One region of the Streptomyces sp. NPDC050416 genome, then DNA from elsewhere that is predicted to be linked to it. Evidence: predicted binding sites of a transcription regulator. Region 1 holds the regulator's gene; each other region holds the start of a gene.
The links. The regulator HrcA, encoded in region 1, represses chaperone genes, less so after heat shock. The targets are predictions, from matches to a motif close to TTNGCACTCNGNNNNNCNGAGTGCNAA.

Region 1 (5,082 bases):
CTGCCCCGGCTGACTGTGCCTGCCCGGGGGCCGACCCCCGGACCCCCAGCAGCAGCCGGACCGCCGACGTCAGCGCCCGTTGAACGCGTCCTTCAACCGAGAGAACAACCCTTGCTGCCCGGGCTGACTGTGCCTGCCCGGGGGCCGACCGCCGGACCCCCAGCAGCAGCCGGACCGCCGACGTCAGCGCCCGTTGAACGCGTCCTTCAACCGAGAGAACAACCCTTGCTGCCCGGGCTGGAACTGGCCCTGAGGCCGTTCCTCGCCGCGTAGCTTGGCCAGCTCGCGGAGGAGGCGCTCCTGCTCGACGTCCAGCTTGCTCGGGGTCTGGACCTCGACGTGGACGATGAGGTCGCCGCGTCCGCCGCCGCGCAGGTGCGTGACACCGCGGCCGTGCAGGGGGATCGACTGGCCGGACTGGGTGCCCGGGCGGATGTCGACCTCCTCCAGGCCGTCCAGCGTCTCCAGCGGCACCTTCGTGCCGAGGGCGGCCGCCGTCATCGGGAGCGTGACCGTGCAATGCAGGTCGTCGCCGCGCCGCTGGAACTGCGAGTGCGGCAGTTCGTGGATCTCGACGTACAGGTCGCCCGCGGGCCCGCCGCCGGGACCGACCTCTCCCTCGCCGGCGAGCTGGATGCGCGTGCCGTTGTCGACACCGGCCGGGATCTTCACGGTCAGCGTGCGGCGGGAGCGGACGCGGCCGTCGCCGGCGCACTCCGGGCAGGGGGTCGGGACGACCGTGCCGAAGCCCTGGCACTGCGGGCAGGGCCGGGAGGTCATGACCTGGCCCAGGAAGGACCGGGTGACCTGCGACACCTCACCGCGACCGCGGCACATGTCACACGTCTGCGCGGAGGTGCCCGGTGCGGCGCCCTCGCCGTTGCAGGTGTTGCACACGACCGCCGTGTCGACCTGGATGTCCTTCGTCGTGCCGAAGGCCGCCTCGTCGAGCTCGATCTCGATGCGGATCATGGCGTCCTGGCCGCGGCGGGTGCGCGAGCGCGGTCCGCGCTGCGACGCCGTGCCGAAGAACGCGTCCATGATGTCGGAGAAGTTCCCGAAGCCACCGGCCCCGAAGCCGCCCGCACCGCCGCCTCCGGCCTGCGAGAGCGGGTCGCCGCCGAGGTCGTAGACCTGCTTCTTCTGCGGGTCCGACAGCACCTCGTAGGCGGCGTTGATCTCCTTGAACCGCTCCTGGGTCTTCGGATCGGGGTTGACGTCCGGGTGCAGCTCGCGCGCGAGCCGCCGGAAGGCCTTCTTGATCTCTTCCTGCGACGCGTCGCGGCGCACGCCGAGTACGGCGTAGTAGTCCGTGGCCACTACGACTCCGCCAGGATCTGTCCGACGTACCGTGCCACTGCGCGTACCGCTCCCATCGTTCCCGGGTAGTCCATGCGGGTCGGTCCGACCACGCCGAGCTTGGCGACAGCCTCGCCGCCCGAACCGTAGCCGACCGACACGACGGACGTGGAGTTGAGTCCTTCGTGGGCGTTCTCATGACCGATCCGTACGGTCACGCCCGGATCCTGCGCCTCGCCGAGCAGCTTGAGGAGCACCACCTGCTCCTCCAGCGCCTCCAGCACCGGCCGGATCGTGAGGGGAAAGTCATGCCCGAAGCGGGTCAGGTTGGCGGTGCCGCCGATCATCAGCCGCTCCTCGTTCTCCTCGACGAGCGTCTCCAGAAGTGTGGAGAGCACCGTGGAGACCGTACCCCGGTCCTCGTGCTCGAACGCCTCCGGCAGATCCTCCACCAGACTCGGCACATCCGTGAAACGGCGGTTCGCCACCCGGCTGTTGAGCCGCGCGCGCAGATCCGCGAGCGAGGCCTCGCCGAAGGGCGCCGGGCAGTCGACCACGCGCTGCTCGACCCGCCCGGTGTCCGTGATCAGCACGAGCATCAGCCGCGCGGGCGCGAGAGCGAGCAGCTCCACGTGCCGCACGGTCGAGCGGGTGAGCGACGGGTACTGCACGACGGCGACCTGGCGTGTGAGCTGGGCCAGCAGCCGTACCGTCCGCGCCACGACATCGTCGAGGTCGACGGCGCCCTCGAGGAAGTTCTGGATCGCGCGCCGCTCGGGCGCGGTCATCGGCTTGACGCCGGCCAGCTTGTCCACGAACAGCCGGTAGCCCTTGTCGGTGGGGATGCGCCCGGCGCTGGTGTGCGGCTGGGCGATGTACCCCTCGTCCTCCAGGGCCGCCATGTCGTTGCGGACGGTGGCCGGGGATACGCCGAGGTTGTGCCGCTCGGTGAGGGCCTTGGAGCCGACCGGCTCCTCGGTGCCGACGTAGTCCTGGACGATGGCGCGCAGCACCTGAAGCCTGCGTTCACTGAGCATTCGCGCACACCTCCAGAAGTCGTCCGCCTCGTGTCCTGCCTGTGGGCCTGGCACTCTGCGCTTGCGAGTGCCAGCATTCCCCGCCCAGTGTACGGCTGTGAGGTACACCCCCGGCAAGGCTGGTCGCGTGCTGTCATGCCCGGGGCGGCGGTCACCGCTAGCGTCGCTGTATGACAGTGACTTGGGAAGAGCTCGGATGGGAGCGCGTGGCCGCGGGAGTGGGCCGGTGCCGCCTCCCGGTGTGGGACTGCACGGTGGGGCTGGTCGCCGGTGAGGGCGCGGTCCTCATGATCGACGCGGGGTCGAGCCCGGCCGAGGGCGCGCGGTTGCGCGAGCAGGCGCGGTCGCTCACCGGTCACCGTGTGACGCATCTCGCGCTGACCCATCCCCACTTCGACCATGTCTTCGGGGTGGCGGAGTTCACGGACGCGGAGGTGTTCGGCGCGGTGGGCGTGGACGCGCTGCTGACGCGCGTACGGGACCGCGAGGAGCTGCGCGTGGACGGCGTGCGAGGCGGCCTGGCGGAGACCACCGCGCGGGAGGCGGCGGACCGGCTGGTCGCACCCCGCCACCTGGTCTCCGGCGAGTGGACCCTCGACCTGGGTGGCGGACGCCAGGTGCTGCTGGCGAACGTGGGCCCCGGGCACACCGCGCATGACCTGGCGGTCCTGGTGCCGGGCGATCCGGAGGTCGTCTTCTGCGGCGACCTGGTCGAGGAGTCCGGCGAGCCGCAGGCGGGCCCCGACGCCGTGCCGTCGCACTGGCCGGCGGCCCTGGACCGGCTGCTCGACCTGGGCGGCGAGGACGCGCTGTACGTGCCCGGACACGGAGCGGTGGTGGACGCGGCGTTCGTCCGCGCCCAGCGTGACGCGCTGGCGGTGCGTTTCGGCGTGTCTCCGTGACCGCCCCCCGCCTTCTCCTATCGTCATTCGAATGCGCCAGTACTCACCCGATCTGACCCCGCCGTGGAAGAAGCCGCAGCCGGTCCCTGAGGTTCCGGCGGAGCCGGGTCTGGTCGTCGAGGAGGCCGGGACCGGCTTCTGCGGCGCGGTGATCCGCTGCGAGGCGGGCACGGTGACCCTGGAGGACCGCTTCGGCAAGCACCGGGTGTTCCCCATGGAGCCGCGCGGCTTTCTCCTGGAAGGCAGGGCCGTGACATTGGTCCGCCCCTCGCCCGCCGGCCCCACCCGGCCCACCCGCACCGCCTCCGGTTCGGTGGCGGTCCCCGGCGCCCGCGCCCGCGTGGCCCGCGCCGGGCGCATCTACGTCGAGGGCCGTCACGACGCCGAGCTGGTCGAGAAGGTCTGGGGCGACGACCTGCGCATCGAGGGCGTGGTCGTGGAGTACCTGGAGGGCGTCGACGACCTGCCGTCGATCGTCGCCGAGTTCGCCCCCGGCCCGGACGCGCGGCTGGGCGTCCTGGTGGACCACCTGGTGCCGGGTTCGAAGGAGTGGCGCATCGCCCAGTCGGTGACGAGCGACCACGCCCTGGTCGTCGGCCACCCCTACATCGACATCTGGGAGGCGGTGAAACCGTCGTCCCTGGGCATCGAGTCCTGGCCCCGGGTCCCGCGCGGCCAGGACTGGAAGACAGGCGTGTGCAGGGCACTGGGTTGGCCGGACAACACGGGCGCGGCCTGGCAGCGCATCCTGTCGGGGGTCCGCTCGTACAAGGACCTGGAACCGGAGCTGCTGGGCAGGGTGGAGGAACTGATCGACTTCGTAACGGCTCCCTAGCTGCGGGCAGTCGTGCCTCCCCCAGTGCCTTAAGGGCCTGGGAGGTGCCCCCAGGCGGCACGGGTGAGCGCAGCGGCACCCCGCTCCGCCGGGCTGCGCAACGCCCCGGCCCCAGCACCAACGCCGCAGCACATCAGTCCACGAGATCCCGAACCACCGCATCGGCCAGCAACCGCCCCCGCAACGTCAGCACAGCACGCCCCTCCTCGTACGGCCCGGCATCCAGAAGCCCGTCCGACAACGCCCGCCGCGACGCCGCGAGCCCCTCCTCCCGCAGCAACGACAACGGCACACCGTCCCGCAGCCGCAACTCCAGCAGAATCCGCTCGACCCGCCGATCCTCCCCCGACAGCACCTCACGCCCGGCCCCCGGCGACCGCCCCGCCGCCAGCGCCCCCGCATACGCCCCGGGATGCTTCACGTTCCACCACCGCACCCCGCCCACATGACTGTGCGCACCCGGCCCGGCTCCCCACCAGTCGGCCCCCCGCCAGTACAGCTCGTTGTGCAGACAGCGCCCGCCCTCCGAGACCGCCCAGTTGGACACCTCGTACCACTCGAAACCCGCGCCCGAGAGAACCTCGTCCGCGATCAGATACCGGTCGGCATGCACATCGTCGTCGGTCATCGGCACCTCGCCCCGCCGGATCCGCCGAGCCAGCTGCGTCCCCTCCTCGACGATCAGGGCGTACGCGCTGACATGGTCCGGCCCGGCCCCCAGCACCGCATCCAGCGACGCCCGCCAGTCGTCGTCGGACTCCCCCGGCGTGCCGTAGATCAGATCGAGATTGACATGCTCGAACCCGGCCGCCCGGGCCTCCGCGACACACGCCTCGGGACGCCCCGGCGTATGCGTCCGGTCCAGCACCTTCAGCACATGCTGCCGCGCACTCTGCATCCCGAAGGAGATCCGGTTGAAGCCCCCCTCGCGCAGGGCCTCCAGATACGCCGGATCCACCGACTCCGGGTTCGCCTCGGTCGTGACCTCGGCGTCCTCCGCCAGCCCGAA
Region 2 (5,082 bases), on a different contig from region 1:
CTTGGCGGCCAGGATCTGGTGGAGCGGACGATCGGTCGCTGACCAGGACCGGGTGCTCAGCCAGCGCTCGACTTCTTCCAGCACCGTGGCGGCTCCTCTGCGTACTCTCGGCGGGACGGACTGTGACCCATCTCGCGGTTCGGACGACTATCTCAACTGTCCTGGTCGTCGGTTACAGTCTTGAACAACGCGGATGACCATCGCATGTCCGGGGTCGTCCGTTGTTTACAACCGAATACAGCTCATCCAGAGGGGCAGAGGGATACGGCCCGATGAAGCCCCGGCAACCCTCCAGCCGATACTCGTAGGTCACTGTCGACCGCTCCGCGAGGCTCCGGCTCGGGAAGGTGCCAAATCCGTCTCACGGCGAGATGCGTCGTGAGGAAGATGAGGAAGGGCCTCGCCTCACATGGCTGTGCAGACTGTTGCAAGCACCACCGACTCCACCGTAGACCTCGGCCCCGCCGCCGCCCTGAGCTGCCGCGAGTGCGGTCACCGCGTACCCCTCGGTCCGGTCTTCGCGTGCGAGGAGTGTTTCGGCCCGCTGGAGATCGCCTACGACTTCTCGGCCTACGGCACCGAGGAACTCCGCAAGCGGATCGAAGCGGGACCCGCGAACATCTGGCGCTACGCCCCGCTGCTGCCGGTCCCGGCCGACGTGGCGACCAAGCCGAACATCAACCCGGGCTGGACCCAGCTCGTCAAGGCCGACAACCTCGCGCGCGAGCTGGGCGTCGAGGCGGGCAAGCTCTTCATCAAGGACGACTCCGGCAACCCGACGCACTCCTTCAAGGACCGGGTCGTCGCCCAGGCCCTGGAGGCCGCCCGCGCCTTCGGCTTCACCACGCTGTCCTGCTCCTCCACCGGCAACCTCGCCGGCGCCGTCGGCGCCGCGGCGGCCCGCGCCGGCTTCCGCTCCTGCGTGTTCATCCCGCACGACCTGGAGCAGGGCAAGGTCGTCATGGCCGCGATCTACGGCGGCGAGCTCGTCGGCATCCAGGGCAACTACGACGACGTGAACCGCTTCTGCTCCGAGCTGATCGGCGACCCGGCCGGCGAGGGCTGGGGCTTCGTCAACGTCAACCTGCGGCCGTACTACGCGGAGGGCTCCAAGACCCTGGCGTACGAGATCTGCGAGCAGCTCGGCTGGCAGCTGCCGGACCAGATCGTGGTGCCGATCGCCTCCGGCTCGCAGCTCACGAAGATCGACAAGGGCCTGCAGGAGCTGATCAAGCTCGGGCTGGTCGAGGACAAGCCGTACAAGATCTTCGGCGCGCAGGCCGAGGGCTGCTCTCCGGTGTCGACGGCGTACAAGGCCGGCCACGACGTCGTCCGCCCCCAGAAGCCGGACACCATCGCCAAGTCGCTGGCGATCGGCAACCCGGCGGACGGGCCGTACGTGCTGGATATTGCGCGGCGGACGGGCGGTGCGGTGGAGGACGTCAACGACGAGCAGGTCGTTGACGCGATCAAGATTCTCGCCCGGACCGAGGGCATCTTCGCGGAGACCGCCGGTGGTGTGACCGTGGGTGTGGCGAAGAAGCTGATCGAGAACGGGGTGCTCGACCCGTCGAAGACGACCGTGGTGCTGAACACGGGGGATGGTCTGAAGACGCTGGATGCGGTGGCCGGGACCGGGCTTACCGCGACCATTCGTCCCAACCTGGATTCGTTCCGTGAGGCTGGGCTCGTCTGATCGTTGTCTGCTGCGGGCCGGTGGGGGCTGGTCGCGCCCACGCGGCGGAGCCGCGCATCGATACAGCCCCGCGCCCCTAGGCTCGCTACCCAACCGGAGGTTTTGAAGTCATGAGCGTCACCGTTCGTATCCCCACCATCCTGCGTACCTACACCGGCGGGCAGGCCGAGGTCGCCGCCGAGGGGGCGACCCTCGGCGAGGTCATCGCCGATCTCGAGAAGAACCACACCGGGATCGCCGCCCGGGTGCTGGACGACCAGGGCAAGCTGCGCCGGTTCGTCAACGTGTACGTCAACGACGACGACGTGCGGTTCGAGCAGGGGCTGGAGACGGCGACGCCGGACGGTGCCGGGGTGTCGATCATTCCCGCCGTCGCGGGTGGCTGAACCGGTCGACCGGCTTGATTATTACCTTCGGTAACGGCGGTCACTGAGAGTTCATCGAATTGCCCCCTCCGTAAGAGAAACGGAGGGGGCAATTCTGTGTGATTGAGCGCGGTACAGTTGGGGAACGCACCGCCGATCTCCTGATCGGGAGCCCTTAATTCCTGCCGCGCGCCCGACAAGATGTAGCCAAAGTGTGTGCGTCTTTCGCGGCTTTTGTTCCTTTTGTGTGGCCCGACTTGCCCTGAAGTCTGGCGAATTCTCCCCACATTCCGGATCCTGCGCGTCCAGAATTCTCGTCCGATTGACCTGTTGCAGACGGCAGTTGGACAGATACATTCAGCCGCGGTCGACGCGTTCCGGCGCACGCCCCCAACCGTGGGGGGTGAGGTCTGACCCGGGTCCGCGAAGTGTGGATCTGTGCAAGGGCCAGTAATAGGGGAGTTAGGCATGGCTCAGGGCACCGTCAAGTGGTTCAACGCGGAGAAGGGGTACGGCTTCATCGCGGTCGACGGTGGTGCGGATGTTTTCGTCCACTACAGCGCGATCCAGATGGACGGCTACCGCACCCTGGAGGAGGGCCAGCGGGTCGAGTTCGAGATCTCGCAGGGCCAGAAGGGACCGCAGGCCGACATGGTTCGCGTCTCTGCCTGAACGCGCACCACGACCAAGCGCAAGCGACCGGTCTTCTCTGAAGGGCCCGCACCCCACGGGGTGCGGGCCCTTCGGCCTGCCTGCTCGGGGGCCGGCGCCCGGGGTGACGGGATCGCCGGGCGACCGCTCGTCGAAACCGCCGCGCCCGAACGCGCCTCGGCGCCCGCCCGGTGCCGGGCGCGGGGGTTCTCCCTCCGGACTCGCTCGCGTCGTCGGTCGCGTCTCGCCGTCGCGGGCCGGGGGTCAGGCATTTCTCTGCTCGCCCGGTCCGCCGCGGCGCTCCCGTGGCCTGCGGGCCGAGCCGGATGCGCTCTGTTCGCCGGAGGCTGAGCGCCCGCTCGAACCGTGGGAGTCGCTTGCACTCGCCATGCCCGAGTGCTAATCATTGCGTTAGCACTCTGAAGGTGAGAGTGACAACGTAAGGACCGGGTCGGTGAGGCCCGCAGGCTGGGTGGGAAGGAACCACGAGGCCGGCGAGCCGTCCGTCGCGGGCGCGGGCGCGGTCCGAAGTAATCACCCCCAGTCCTGGAGGGACCACTTCACATGGCCAAGATCATCGCGTTCGACGAGGAGGCGCGGCGCGGCCTCGAGCGCGGCATGAACCAGCTCGCGGACGCCGTCAAGGTGACGCTCGGCCCCAAGGGCCGCAACGTCGTCCTCGAGAAGAAGTGGGGCGCCCCCACGATCACCAACGATGGTGTGTCCATCGCCAAGGAGATCGAACTCGAGGACCCGTACGAGAAGATCGGCGCCGAGCTGGTCAAGGAAGTCGCCAAGAAGACGGACGACGTCGCCGGTGACGGTACGACCACCGCGACCGTTCTCGCCCAGGCCCTGGTCAAGGAAGGCCTGCGCAACGTAGCCGCCGGTGCCAACCCGATGGCCCTCAAGCGCGGCATCGAGCGCGCCGTCGAGGCCGTCTCCGCCGCCCTGCTGGAGCAGGCGAAGGACGTCGAGACCAAGGAGCAGATCGCCTCCACGGCCTCCATCTCCGCCGCCGACACCCAGATCGGCGAGCTCATCGCCGAGGCCATGGACAAGGTCGGCAAGGAAGGCGTCATCACCGTCGAGGAGTCCCAGACCTTCGGTCTGGAGCTGGAGCTCACCGAGGGTATGCGCTTCGACAAGGGCTACATCTCGGCGTACTTCGCCACCGACATGGAGCGTATGGAGGCCGTCCTCGACGACCCGTACATCCTGATCGCCAACTCGAAGATCAGCAACGTCAAGGACCTGCTGCCGCTCCTCGAGAAGGTCATGCAGTCCGGCAAGCCGCTGCTGATCATCGCCGAGGACGTCGAGGGCGAGGCCCTGTCGACCCTGGTCGTCAACAAGATCCGCGGCACCTTCAAGTCCGTCGCCGTCAAGGCCCCGGGCTTCGGCGACCGCCGCAAGGCGATGCTGCAGGACATCGGCATCCTCACCGGCGGCGAGGTGATCTCCGAGGAGGTCGGCCTCAAGCTGGAGAACGCCACGATCGACCTCCTGGGCAAGGCCCGCAAGGTCGTCATCACCAAGGACGAGACCACCATCGTCGACGGTGCCGGCTCCGCCGAGCAGGTCCAGGGCCGGGTCAACCAGATCCGCGCCGAGATCGAGAACAGCGACTCGGACTACGACCGCGAGAAGCTGCAGGAGCGCCTGGCGAAGCTGGCCGGCGGCGTGGCCGTCATCAAGGCCGGTGCCGCCACCGAGGTGGAGCTCAAGGAGCGCAAGCACCGCATCGAGGACGCCGTGCGCAACGCCAAGGCGGCCGTCGAGGAGGGCATCGTCGCCGGTGGTGGCGTGGCCCTGCTGCAGGCCTCCTCGGTCTTCGAGAAGCTGGAGCTCGAGGGTGACGAGCTGACCGGCGCCAACGCCGTGAAGCTGGCGCTGGAGGCCCCGCTCAAGCAGATCGCCGTCAACGGTGGTCTCGAGGGCGGCGTCATCGTCGAGAAGGTGCGCAACCTGCCCGTCGGCCACGGTCTGAACGCCGCGACCGGTGAGTACGTCGACATGATCGCCGAGGGCATCATCGACCCGGCGAAGGTGACCCGTTCCGCGCTGCAGAACGCCGCCTCCATCGCCGCGCTGTTCCTCACCACCGAGGCCGTCATCGCCGACAAGCCGGAGAAGGCCGCCGCGCCCGCCGGCGGCGGCATGCCGGGCGGTGACATGGACTTCTGATCGACCTGGTCGATCAACGTCCTTGCCGAGGGCGGCACTTCCTGTTCGTCAGACAGGGAGTGCCGCCCTCCGGCGTGTCCGGGGTCACAGCGCGGGCGGGATGGCGTGGGCGGGGCGGGTGGTTGAAGCGTACGTCGCATGCGTATGCACATACTGTCCGGTATCCGAAGAGGAGCACCCCAC
Region 3 (5,082 bases), on a different contig from region 1:
GCACACCACCGTGCCGGGCGGAAGCGGTAGCGCCGGCCAGCCGTGCCCCTCAGGGCGCGCCACCAGGACGACTCGACCAGCACCTTCGCTACCGGCCACCCCTCTCCTTCTTGAGTCAGTCACTAGCAAGAAGCTTCATGGAGCCTTGTCATAGTATTTGCCTCGTCGTATATGAGGTATGCGAGTACCGCAGTGCGAAGGGGAGGAGAGGCGTGTTGATATCTGCTGTCGTGATCCCTCTGATCCTGCTCGCCGCTGTTTTGACGCCCGACCTGTACAGGGACTGGAAGATCTACTCCCAGCGGACTCGATTGCCCCTCCCGCCGCCGAGGCGATCGCTGCGTAGCCGGCTGCTCGATGCCAGTACGGCCAGTTTGCGGCGCTTGGTGCCCCGGCTGACCGAGCGCCGCGGCACTCGTCCGGCCGGCGGAAAGGAACCGACCGCTCGTGCGGGTCAGGCCAAATGCCGTTCCCTCGCCAGGTGAGAGGCGAACCAGTCGCGAGCCGCTGTCGCGACTTCCTCCAGGAGCCGTGGGTCCAGGAACAGGTGTGTCGCACCGCGGACGACATGGATCTCGCTCGGCGCCTTCAGCTTTCCCGCTGCCTCCTGGCCGAGCCGCACGTCCGTCTCGTCGTCGCCACCGACGATGAACAGCACCGGGGCCTGGATCCGGTCCAGGTCGTCGTGTATCAGGTCCGGCCGCCCGCCCCGGGACACCACGGCCGAGATCCGTTCCGGCCGTTCAGCGGCGGCCAGCAGAACCGCCGCCGCGGCGGTCTCGGCGCCGAACAGGCACACCGGGACGTTCGCCGTGTCCGGCCGCTGTTGCAGCCAGTCGATGGCGGACACCAGTCGCCGGGCGAGGAACGGGATGTCGAAGCGGTGCCGGGCCGAGCGCGCGTCGTCCCGCTTCTCGCGTTCGGTGAGGAGGTCCAGGAGCAGCGTGCCCATGCCCGCACGGTGGAACACGCCGGCGATGGCGCGGTCGCGCGTGCTGTTACGGGAGTTGCCGCTGCCCTCGGCGATGAGGACGACCGACCGTACCGGACCGGGCACGACCAGGTCACCGGCGAGAGGAGCCCCCTCTGCGGGCACCAACACCAAGTCGGAGATCATCTGTTGCCTCCACACGGCGCTTGTTGCTTGGTCTCGGAGCGAGCCCGCCCACCGGGGGCGGGCTCGGTGGTGTGGACGGGGCGTGGTCAGCTGGTGATCTCGATACGCCGCGGCTTGGCCTTCTCGGCCTTGGGGACCTTGACGGTGAGCACGCCGTCGGCGAGCTCGGCGGTGATGCGCTCTTCGTCGGTGTCCTGCGGCAGGGTCACCCGGTAGTCGAACTGGCCGGTGCGCCGGGTGCGGCTGCGGAGCACGCCGGTGCGTTCCTTTTCCTTGATCTCGCCGTGCACGGTGAGTTCGCCGGCGTTCAGCTCGACGGTGATGTCGTCCTTCTTCACTCCGGGCAGGTCGACTTCGACGACGTACGCGTCGTCGGTCTCCTCCAGGTCGGCCAGTGGCGCCCAGGTCTCACTGAGCAGGCCGCCACCGCCCGGAACCGCGGACTGCCACAGCTGCCCCATCCGCTGATACAGGTCCTGGAACTCCCTGAAGGGGTCCCATACCGGGCTGCGCTGCTCACGTCGCACGGGAAGCGCCATATCCGATCATCTCCTTCCGAAAGGCGCCTCGGTCGTGGCACGCCACGGCCGTCTCGCGTTCCGGAAGTCCCCCTGACCGGGACCTCCACTATCCATAATCCGCGCATAAGGCCAGATATTCCACGTGCCGTCCTCGTATGGGGACCAACAAGACGGCCTCGTACGGGAATCAACAGGACGGCCGCGCCGTTAGCGGCCGCCGACCGCGCGGTGTAGCGTCGTTATTCCAGCAGTCGTGGTTCCGAAGTCCCGTTCGCCCGTGATCACGATCATGGGCGTTCTTGCTGTTCAGCGCCTCTCCGGACCAGGGCGATCACCTCCCGGGCCCGCACAGTGCGAGCCGGGTTTCCGCAAAGGAGCAGGCCATGGCCAAGGGCACCGTGAAGTGGTTCAACAGCGAAAAGGGATTCGGCTTCATCGAGCAGGAGGGCGGCGGACCCGACGTCTTCGCCCACTACTCCAACATTGCCGCTCAGGGCTTCCGTGAGCTGCACGAGGGGCAGAAGGTCGAGTTCGACGTCACGCAGGGCCAGAAGGGACCGCAGGCCGAGAACATCCGACCGGCATGACCAGCGCCCGGCCAGCCGTCTGGAGGCGCTTGCCCGGTCAGGGAGAAGGTGTTAAATCAAGAGCTGGCACTCTCCGGTCGAGAGTGCCAGCGGCTGGGTCGGGTGGCGGGCTCGTGCGGCAGTGTGCAGCCGTGCGGGCGGGCGTCGCGGACGTCACCCGGGTCCACCGGCATCGATGTATGGATCGGTGTGGAGGAGACGATGACAACGAAGATCATCGCGTACGACGAGGAGGCGCGGCGCGGCCTCGAGCGCGGCATGAACCAGCTCGCGGACGCCGTCAAGGTGACGCTCGGCCCCAAGGGCCGCAACGTCGTCCTGGACAAGAAGTGGGGCGCCCCCACGATCACCAACGATGGTGTGTCCATCGCCAAGGAGATCGAACTCGAGGACCCGTACGAGAAGATCGGCGCCGAGCTGGTCAAGGAAGTCGCCAAGAAGACGGACGACGTCGCCGGTGACGGGACGACCACCGCGACCGTGCTGGCCCAGGCCCTGGTGCGGGAGGGGCTGAAGAACGTCGCCGCCGGCGCCAACCCGATGGCCCTCAAGCGGGGCATCGAACTCGCCGTCGAGCGGGTCAGCGGCGAACTGCTCGCGCAGGCCAAGGAGTTGGAGACCAAGGAGGAGATCGCCAACACCGCGGCCGTGTCGGCGGGCGGTGACCGGGTCATCGGAGACATGATCGCCGAGGCCATGGACAAGGTCGGCAAGGAAGGCGTGATCACCGTCGAGGAGTCCAACACCTTCGGTCTGGAGCTGGAGCTCACCGAGGGCATGCGCTTCGACAAGGGTTACATCTCGCCGTACTTCGTCACCGACCCCGAGCGCATGGAAGCGGTCCTGGAAGACCCGTACATCCTGCTCGTCGGTTCCAAGGTCACCGCCGTCAAGGACCTGCTGCCGCTGCTGGAGCAGGTCATGAAGGAGAGCCGGCCGCTGCTGGTCATCGCCGAGGACGTCGAGGGAGAGGCGCTGGCGACCCTGGTCGTCAACAAGATCCGCGGCACCTTCAAGTCCGTCGCCGTCAAGGCCCCGGGCTTCGGCGACCGTCGCAAGGCCATGCTCGGTGACATGGCGGTCCTGACCGGCGCGACCGTGATCTCGGAAGAGGTCGGCCTGAAGCTGGAGAACGCCACGCTCGACGTGCTGGGCCGGGCCCGCAAGGTGGTCGTGACCAAGGACGACACGACCGTCGTTGAGGGTGCCGGTGACGGCAGGGCGATCGAGGGCCGGGTGCAGCAGATCCGTGCCGAGATCGAGCGCACGGACTCCGACTACGACCGCGAGAAGCTCCAGGAGCGCCTGGCGAAGATGGCCGGCGGTGTCGCGGTCATCAAGGCCGGCGCCGCCACCGAAGTGGAGCTCAAGGAGCGCAAGCACCGCATCGAGGACGCGGTCCGCAACGCGAAGGCGGCCGTCGAGGAGGGCATCGTGCCCGGCGGCGGGGTGGCGCTGCTGCACGCCGCCGAGACCGCGTTCGACAAGCTGGACGCGGAGGGCGAGGAGGCCACCGGCGTGGAGATGGTGCGCCGCGCGCTGAGCGCCCCGCTGCGCCAGATCGCCGCCAACGCCGGGCTGGAAGGCGGCGTGGTGGTGGAGAAGGTGCGCTCTCTGCCGCAGGGCCGCGGCCTGAACGCGGCGACCGGCGAGTACGTCGACATGCTGGCCGAGGGCATCATCGACCCGGCGAAGGTGACCCGCTCCGCCCTGCAGAACGCGGCCTCCATCGCGGGCTTGTTCCTCACCGCCGAGGCGGTCGTCGCCGACAAGCCGGAGGAGGAGAAGGAACCGGCGACTGCGGGAGCCGGCGCCGACTTCTGACGATGCCGGGCGCGGCCGCGCCCGGCATTCATCGAGCCAGGACTGCCCAGTGGGAACGGCTTCGGTCGTTCCCACTGGGCAGCAACGCGTGTTGTGGCAGGTGGCGGGATCATCGGCAGTCCTGGCCGCCGGACCAGCCTGACCGTCCGGCTCTGGCTCGTCCGCCACCTGGCCGCGGCTGCAAGCTCGCGGACGGCCGTCGGCCGACGACTGCAGCCCCGCGCGTACGCACGTTGACCTCTTGTCACGGCACCGGCGTCTGGTCCGCGACGACGCACTCCGCACGCCCCGGGCGCCCCAGTGAGACAGCCGGACGATAGATCCACATAAGTTTTCAAGGGCATCTGCCTGCGCGGTCTGCCCGGCTGTGGCGAACTCGGTGCGCCTCTGACCAGCATGGTCAACACCTTCGGCGGCACCTGGTTCACCAAGGACTGGAAGCCCCAGGTCAACACCGGCGGCTTCAAGGAGGCCACGAAGTTCTACGTCGACCTGGTGCGCAAGCACGGTGAGGCGGGCGCTCCGCAGGCCGGGTTCACCGAGTGCCTCAACGGGATGAGCCAGGGCAAGGTCGCCATGTGGTACGACGCCACCAGCGCGGCCGGTTCCCTGGAGGACCCGAGCAGCAGCAAGGCCGCGGGCAAGATCGGCTACGCGTACGCGCCCACGGTCAGGACCAAGAGCAGCGGCTGGCTGTGGGCCTGGGCGTGGGCGATGCCGAAGACCACCAAGAAGGCCGACGCCGCATCGAAGTTCATGCTCTGGGCGTCCAGCAACTCCACGCCGACCTCGCCCTGATGTCCGCCACCGCGGTCCTGGAAGGCCGCCTCTTCCACCCGTGCCAGCCGGCTTCGGAGTCCTTTCCACGCATCGCTTCCCGGTGTCTGTACTACCGCGGCACCTGTCCGTAGTCAGGGGAGACCGACGGGACAGGTCCTGCTCGCTTCGGATCGGTCCCGTACGCCTCCTGCCCGCTCCTCTGCACATTCATGGGCGTGTGGGCCCTGGCCTGGTAGGTGCGCACCCATCCTGT
Region 4 (5,082 bases), on a different contig from region 1:
TCTCGTTCACGATCGAGGACCAGATCGCCCAGGGCGACCGGGTGTGCACGCGGTGGGCCTGGAAGGGGCACCACAAGGGGGATTTCCTCGGGATTCCGCCGACCGGGAAGGACGTCACCATGACCGGGACGACCATCCACCGCTGCACGCCGGACGGGAAGCTCGCCGAGGGCTGGTGGCAGTACGACCGGCTGGGGCTGATGCAGCAGCTCGGGGCGCTGGACCCGCTGGAGTTGTGACGGGACCCGCACACGGGAGAAGCCCCCGTTCCGCGCGAGGCGGGGCGGGGGCTTCTCGCAGAGGTCGGTGCCTCAGTGGGCGTGGCCGTGGCCGTGGCCGTGGCCCGCGCCGGCCGGCTCCTCCTCTTCCTTCTTCTCGACGACCAGGGTCTCGGTCGTGAGCAGGAGGGAGGCGATGGAGGCGGCGTTCTCCAGGGCGGAGCGGGTGACCTTGACCGGGTCGATGACGCCGGCCTTGACCAGGTCGCCGTACTCGCCGGTGGCGGCGTTGAAGCCCTGGCCCTTGTCGAGCTCGGCGACCTTGGAGGTGATGACGTAGCCCTCCAGGCCGGCGTTCTCGGCGATCCAGCGCAGCGGCTCGACGACCGCGCGGCGGACGACCGCCACACCGGTGGCCTCGTCGCCGGTCTTGCCGAGGCTGCCCTCGAGGACCTTGGCGGCGTGGACCAGAGCGGAGCCACCACCGGAGACGATGCCCTCCTCGACCGCGGCGCGGGTCGCGGAGATGGCGTCCTCCAGACGGTGCTTGCGCTCCTTGAGCTCGACCTCGGTGGCGGCACCCACACGGATGACGCACACGCCGCCGGCCAGCTTCGCGAGGCGCTCCTGGAGCTTCTCGCGGTCCCAGTCGGAGTCGGTGGTCTCGATCTCGGCCTTGATCTGGGCGACACGGCCCTGCACGTCGTCCTTGTTGCCGGCGCCGTCGACGACCGTGGTGTCGTCCTTGGTGACGGTCACGCGGCGGGCGGAGCCGAGCACGTCCAGGCCGACCTGGTCGAGCTTGAGGCCGACCTCCTCGGAGACGACCGTGGCGCCGGTGAGGACCGCCAGGTCCTGCAGCATCGCCTTGCGGCGGTCGCCGAAGCCGGGGGCCTTCACCGCGACGGCGTTGAAGGTGCCGCGGATCTTGTTCACGACGAGGGTCGACAGGGCCTCGCCCTCGACGTCCTCGGCGATGATCAGCAGCGGCTTGGAGGAGTTGGACTGGATGACCTTCTCCAGCAGCGGCAGGAGGTCCGCGATGGCGGAGATCTTGCCCTGCGTGATGAGGATGTACGGGTCGTCCAGGACGGCTTCCATGCGCTCCTGGTCCGTCACGAAGTACGGCGACAGGTAGCCCTTGTCGAAGGCCATGCCCTCGGTGAAGTCCAGCTCCAGACCGAAGGTGTTGGACTCCTCGACGGTGATGACACCGTCCTTGCCGACCTTGTCCATCGCCTCGGCGATGAGCTCGCCGACCTGCTGGTCCTGGGCGGACAGCGCGGCGACGGCGGCGATGTCGGACTTCTCGTCGATCGGGCGGGCCGAGGCGAGCAGGTCCTCGGAGATCGCGGCGACGGCGGCGTCGATGCCCTTCTTCAGGGCGGCCGGGGAGGCACCGGCGGCGACGTTCCTCAGGCCCTCGCGCACGAGCGCCTGGGCGAGCACGGTCGCGGTGGTCGTACCGTCACCCGCGATGTCGTTGGTCTTGGTCGCCACCTCCTTGACCAGCTGGGCACCGAGGTTCTCGTACGGGTCCTCGATCTCGACCTCGCGGGCGATCGTGACACCGTCGTTGGTGATGGTGGGGGCGCCGAACTTCTTGTCGATGACGACGTTGCGGCCCTTGGGGCCGATCGTCACCTTGACCGTGTCGGCAAGCTTGTTGACGCCGCGCTCGAGGGCGCGACGGGCGTCCTCGTCGAACTTCAGGATCTTCGCCATGGGAGCGTGAGCCCTCTTCCGGAATCAGGGTTAACGGCACTGCGCCCCGGGCGCCCGGCTTCTTATCGATCGCGGGGGGCCAGGGGCGCAGCTCAAAGCAATGTGCTTGGGGTGAATTACTTCTCGACGATCGCGAGCACGTCGCGGGCCGAGAGGACGAGGTACTCCTCGCCGTTGTACTTCACCTCGGTGCCGCCGTACTTGCTGTAGAGCACGACGTCGCCGACGGAGACGTCGAGCGGAAGACGGTTGCCGTCCTCGAAGCGGCCCGGGCCCACGGCCAGGACGACGCCCTCCTGGGGCTTCTCCTTGGCGGTGTCCGGGATGACCAGGCCAGAGGCGGTGGTCTGCTCGGCGTCGAGCGGCTGGACCACGATGCGGTCCTCGAGCGGCTTGATGGCAACCTTGGAGCTGGTGGTCGTCACGATCCGACCTCCCCCTTCGGAGATCTCACGGGGTTAACTGTCTGAGGTGGCGACCAGGTGGATCCGTCGTCGCGGGTGCCGGACCTGCCCGTCGCTGTGTTGGCACTCTCCAGTGGGGAGTGCCAGAGCCGAGACTATGACTGCGATTAGCACTCGGTCAAGCGGACTGCTAATTCGCCGCGGCGCGTCGGCCAGGTGCTCTTTACAGGTAGTCCTCCAGCCGCCCCACGCGAAGCCCCCTCCTCTCGATCTCCCGCAACAGCCGCTCCGTCCGTTCCGTCAGGGTCGGGGAGGCCGTCTCGCCCGACGGCACCGAGACGATGTCGCCGGGCCGCAGCCCGGGGCGGCCGCGGGTGTACGTCAGCTCGCCCTCGGCGTTCGCCGACGCCCGCCACAGGACGACCGCCGTGATGCCGCAGTCGGCGGCGGCGCGCAGGGTCGTCGTGTCGTACGTGCCGTAGGGCGGGCGGAAGAGGCGGGGGCGGATGCCGAAGCGGGAGCGGAGTTTGTGCTGCTGGCCGCAGATCTCGGCGCGCTGGCCGGCGTAGGGCAGGCCGCGCAGGGCGGGGTGGTCGAGGGTGTGGTTCTGGATGGACGCGCCGACCGCGCGCAGGCGGGCGAAGTGGCCGTAGCCGGGACCCACGACGCTGTCCGTGAGGAACATGCTGACCGGAAGCCGCCGTTCGCGGACGAGGGTGACGAAGCCGGGGTCGCGCTCGGCGCCGTCGTCGTAGGTCAGGAAGACCACCCGGTCGCGGGTGCGGACGTGGTCCACGACGGGCGGGAGATCGTCGCGGCCGCCCCGGTCCGGCCCGCGGACGTCGCTCGACGCGTGCGCCGGGGACTGGCCCCGGCCGTCCGCACCTGTGTGCTCCCCCGCGGCCCCGGCGCAGCCGGCCAGCAGGATCGCGCCCGCGCACACCACGGCGGCCGGCGACCGCCGCCTCACAGGTAGTCCTCCAGCCGGCCCACCGCGTACCCCTCGGCCGTGACCTTGTTCAGGAAGCGGCGGATCATGTCGGGCATCGTGCCCTGCCAGTGGTCGCGGCCGCGGAAGTGGGTGAGGACGATGTCGCCCGGGTGCAGTCGCCGGTCCCACTCGCGGTACTCCCAGTGGTCGGCGAAGACCTCCTCGTTCCAGAGGGGGGCGTACTCGATGCCGCAGGCCTTGGCGGCGCGCAGGGTCGCCCTGTCGTAGCTGCCGTAGGGCGGACGGAAGAGGGTGGGGCGCGTGCCGTAGCGCTTCTCGATGAGGCGCTGCATGCCGCAGATCTCCCGCTTCTGCGTGCGGTAGGGCAGGCCCCGCATGAGGCGGTGGCGGAGGGTGTGGTTGTTCAGGACGACGCCCCGGTCCTGCATCTTCTCGAAGTAGCCGTAGTCGTTCCGGATCAGGTAGCCGCTGAGGAAGGCGCTGTACGGGACCTTCAGGTCGCTCATCATCCGCAGGAACGCCGGGTCCTTCTCGGCGCCGTCGTCGATGGTGAGGAAGACGACCTTGTCCCGGGTGGGGACGGTGGTGAAGACGGGCGGGAGGTTCAGTCTCCGGTGGCCCTTCACCTCGAAACCCTCGCGGGTCCTGATCGTCGGCTTCTTCGCGGGGGCCGGCGGGGCGGTCAGCGGGACCGTCCGCAGCCCCCAGCGCTGCGCGGCGGCGACCCGGGCGGCGTGCGCGGTGCGCAGTTTGGAGGCGTAGGAGTCGAGCGCGCGGGCCGGGGGCGCGTCGAGAGGCTGCTGGCCGCCGGCCGCGGTGATCCGGCCGTTGTCGCCCTGCGCGCAGCCCGAGGCGATGGCGGCGAGGGTGAGCACGGCGAGGCCGATCCGCACACCGCCAGATGCCCGCCTTTTGTCATTTTGTACGACTGCTCGCATGATGCGGGATCCTCGCAGCCGTCCTCCCCGGACCGGCCCCGACACCGCGACGGACAGCGCAGCATCCACCGAGTGGCCCACATACGGTCCGGGTCGGGCTGGACGGCCGCCCACACCGCCCCGTGGCCCACAATGATCCGGTGAACGACCTCGCCCTCCTCCTCACCCCCGAAGGCCGCGCCCTCCTCGACGAGGTGCGGGACACCGATCCGGCGCGGGAGCTGGCCGTCGCGACCCGGTTGCGCCGTGAGCACCCCGCCCAGCTGGTGTCGGCGGCGCTGGGGCAGGCGCGGCTGCGGCAGCGGGCGGTGGTGAAGTTCGGGGCCGAGGACGCGGGACGGATGTTCTTCACGCCGAACGGGGTGGAGCAGTCGACCCGGGCGAGCGTGGCGGCCTACCGGGCGCGGCGGCTCGCGGAGTCGGGCGTGGCCTCGGTCGCCGACCTGTGCTGCGGCATCGGCGGTGACGCGATCGCGCTGGCCCGGGCCGGGATCCGGGTCCTGGCCGTCGACCGTGACCCGGCGACGGCCGCGGCGGCCCGGGCGAACGCCGAGGCGCTGGGGCTGGCCGGACTGATCGAGGTGCGGGAGGCGGATGTCACGGAGGTGGACACGGCCGGTTACGACGCCGTGTTCGTCGACCCGGCCAGGCGCGGCGGCCGGGGCCGGATCTTCGACCCCGAGGCGTACTCGCCGCCGCTGTCCTGGGCGGTCTCCGCGGCCCGCCGCGCCCCTCGCGCCGCCGCGCTGAAGATCGCCCCCGGCATCCCGCACGAGGCGGTCCCCGAGGACGCCGAGTCCGAGTGGATCTCCGACGGCGGTGACGTGAAGGAGGCGGTGCTGTGG

Region 2: the regulator HrcA is predicted to act here: its motif matches at 3,089-3,115, upstream of groL (chaperonin GroEL).
Region 3: the regulator HrcA is predicted to act here: its motif matches at 2,289-2,315, upstream of groL (chaperonin GroEL).
Region 4: the regulator HrcA is predicted to act here: its motif matches at 2,515-2,541, upstream of groES (co-chaperone GroES).

What each region holds. Positions count from the first base shown of each region.
Region 1 is NZ_JBITII010000003.1:575,280-580,361, reverse strand. Features, by position in the region: gene dnaJ (molecular chaperone DnaJ) at 184-1,320, opposite strand; gene hrcA (heat-inducible transcriptional repressor HrcA) at 1,320-2,336, opposite strand; gene ACIBL4_RS12135 (MBL fold metallo-hydrolase) at 2,507-3,238, shown strand; gene ACIBL4_RS12130 (DUF3097 domain-containing protein) at 3,270-4,073, shown strand; gene hemW (radical SAM family heme chaperone HemW) at 4,207-5,082, opposite strand, start outside.
Region 2 is NZ_JBITII010000012.1:175,937-181,018, forward strand. Features, by position in the region: gene ACIBL4_RS32260 (glucosyl-3-phosphoglycerate synthase) at 1-84, opposite strand, end outside; SAM riboswitch class I at 240-394, shown strand; gene thrC (threonine synthase) at 410-1,696, shown strand; gene ACIBL4_RS32270 (ubiquitin-like small modifier protein 1) at 1,807-2,082, shown strand; gene ACIBL4_RS32275 (cold-shock protein) at 2,530-2,733, shown strand; gene groL (chaperonin GroEL) at 3,277-4,899, shown strand.
Region 3 is NZ_JBITII010000005.1:79,285-84,366, reverse strand. Features, by position in the region: gene ACIBL4_RS17045 (dienelactone hydrolase family protein) at 455-1,117, opposite strand; gene ACIBL4_RS17040 (Hsp20/alpha crystallin family protein) at 1,204-1,656, opposite strand; gene ACIBL4_RS17035 (cold-shock protein) at 2,022-2,225, shown strand; gene groL (chaperonin GroEL) at 2,427-4,049, shown strand; partial or broken gene ACIBL4_RS17025 (extracellular solute-binding protein) at 4,386-4,823, shown strand.
Region 4 is NZ_JBITII010000002.1:624,347-629,428, forward strand. Features, by position in the region: gene ACIBL4_RS07825 (ester cyclase) at 1-239, shown strand, start outside; gene groL (chaperonin GroEL) at 312-1,943, opposite strand; gene groES (co-chaperone GroES) at 2,060-2,368, opposite strand; gene ACIBL4_RS07840 (polysaccharide deacetylase family protein) at 2,571-3,317, opposite strand; gene ACIBL4_RS07845 (polysaccharide deacetylase family protein) at 3,314-4,192, opposite strand; gene ACIBL4_RS07850 (methyltransferase domain-containing protein) at 4,378-5,082, shown strand, end outside.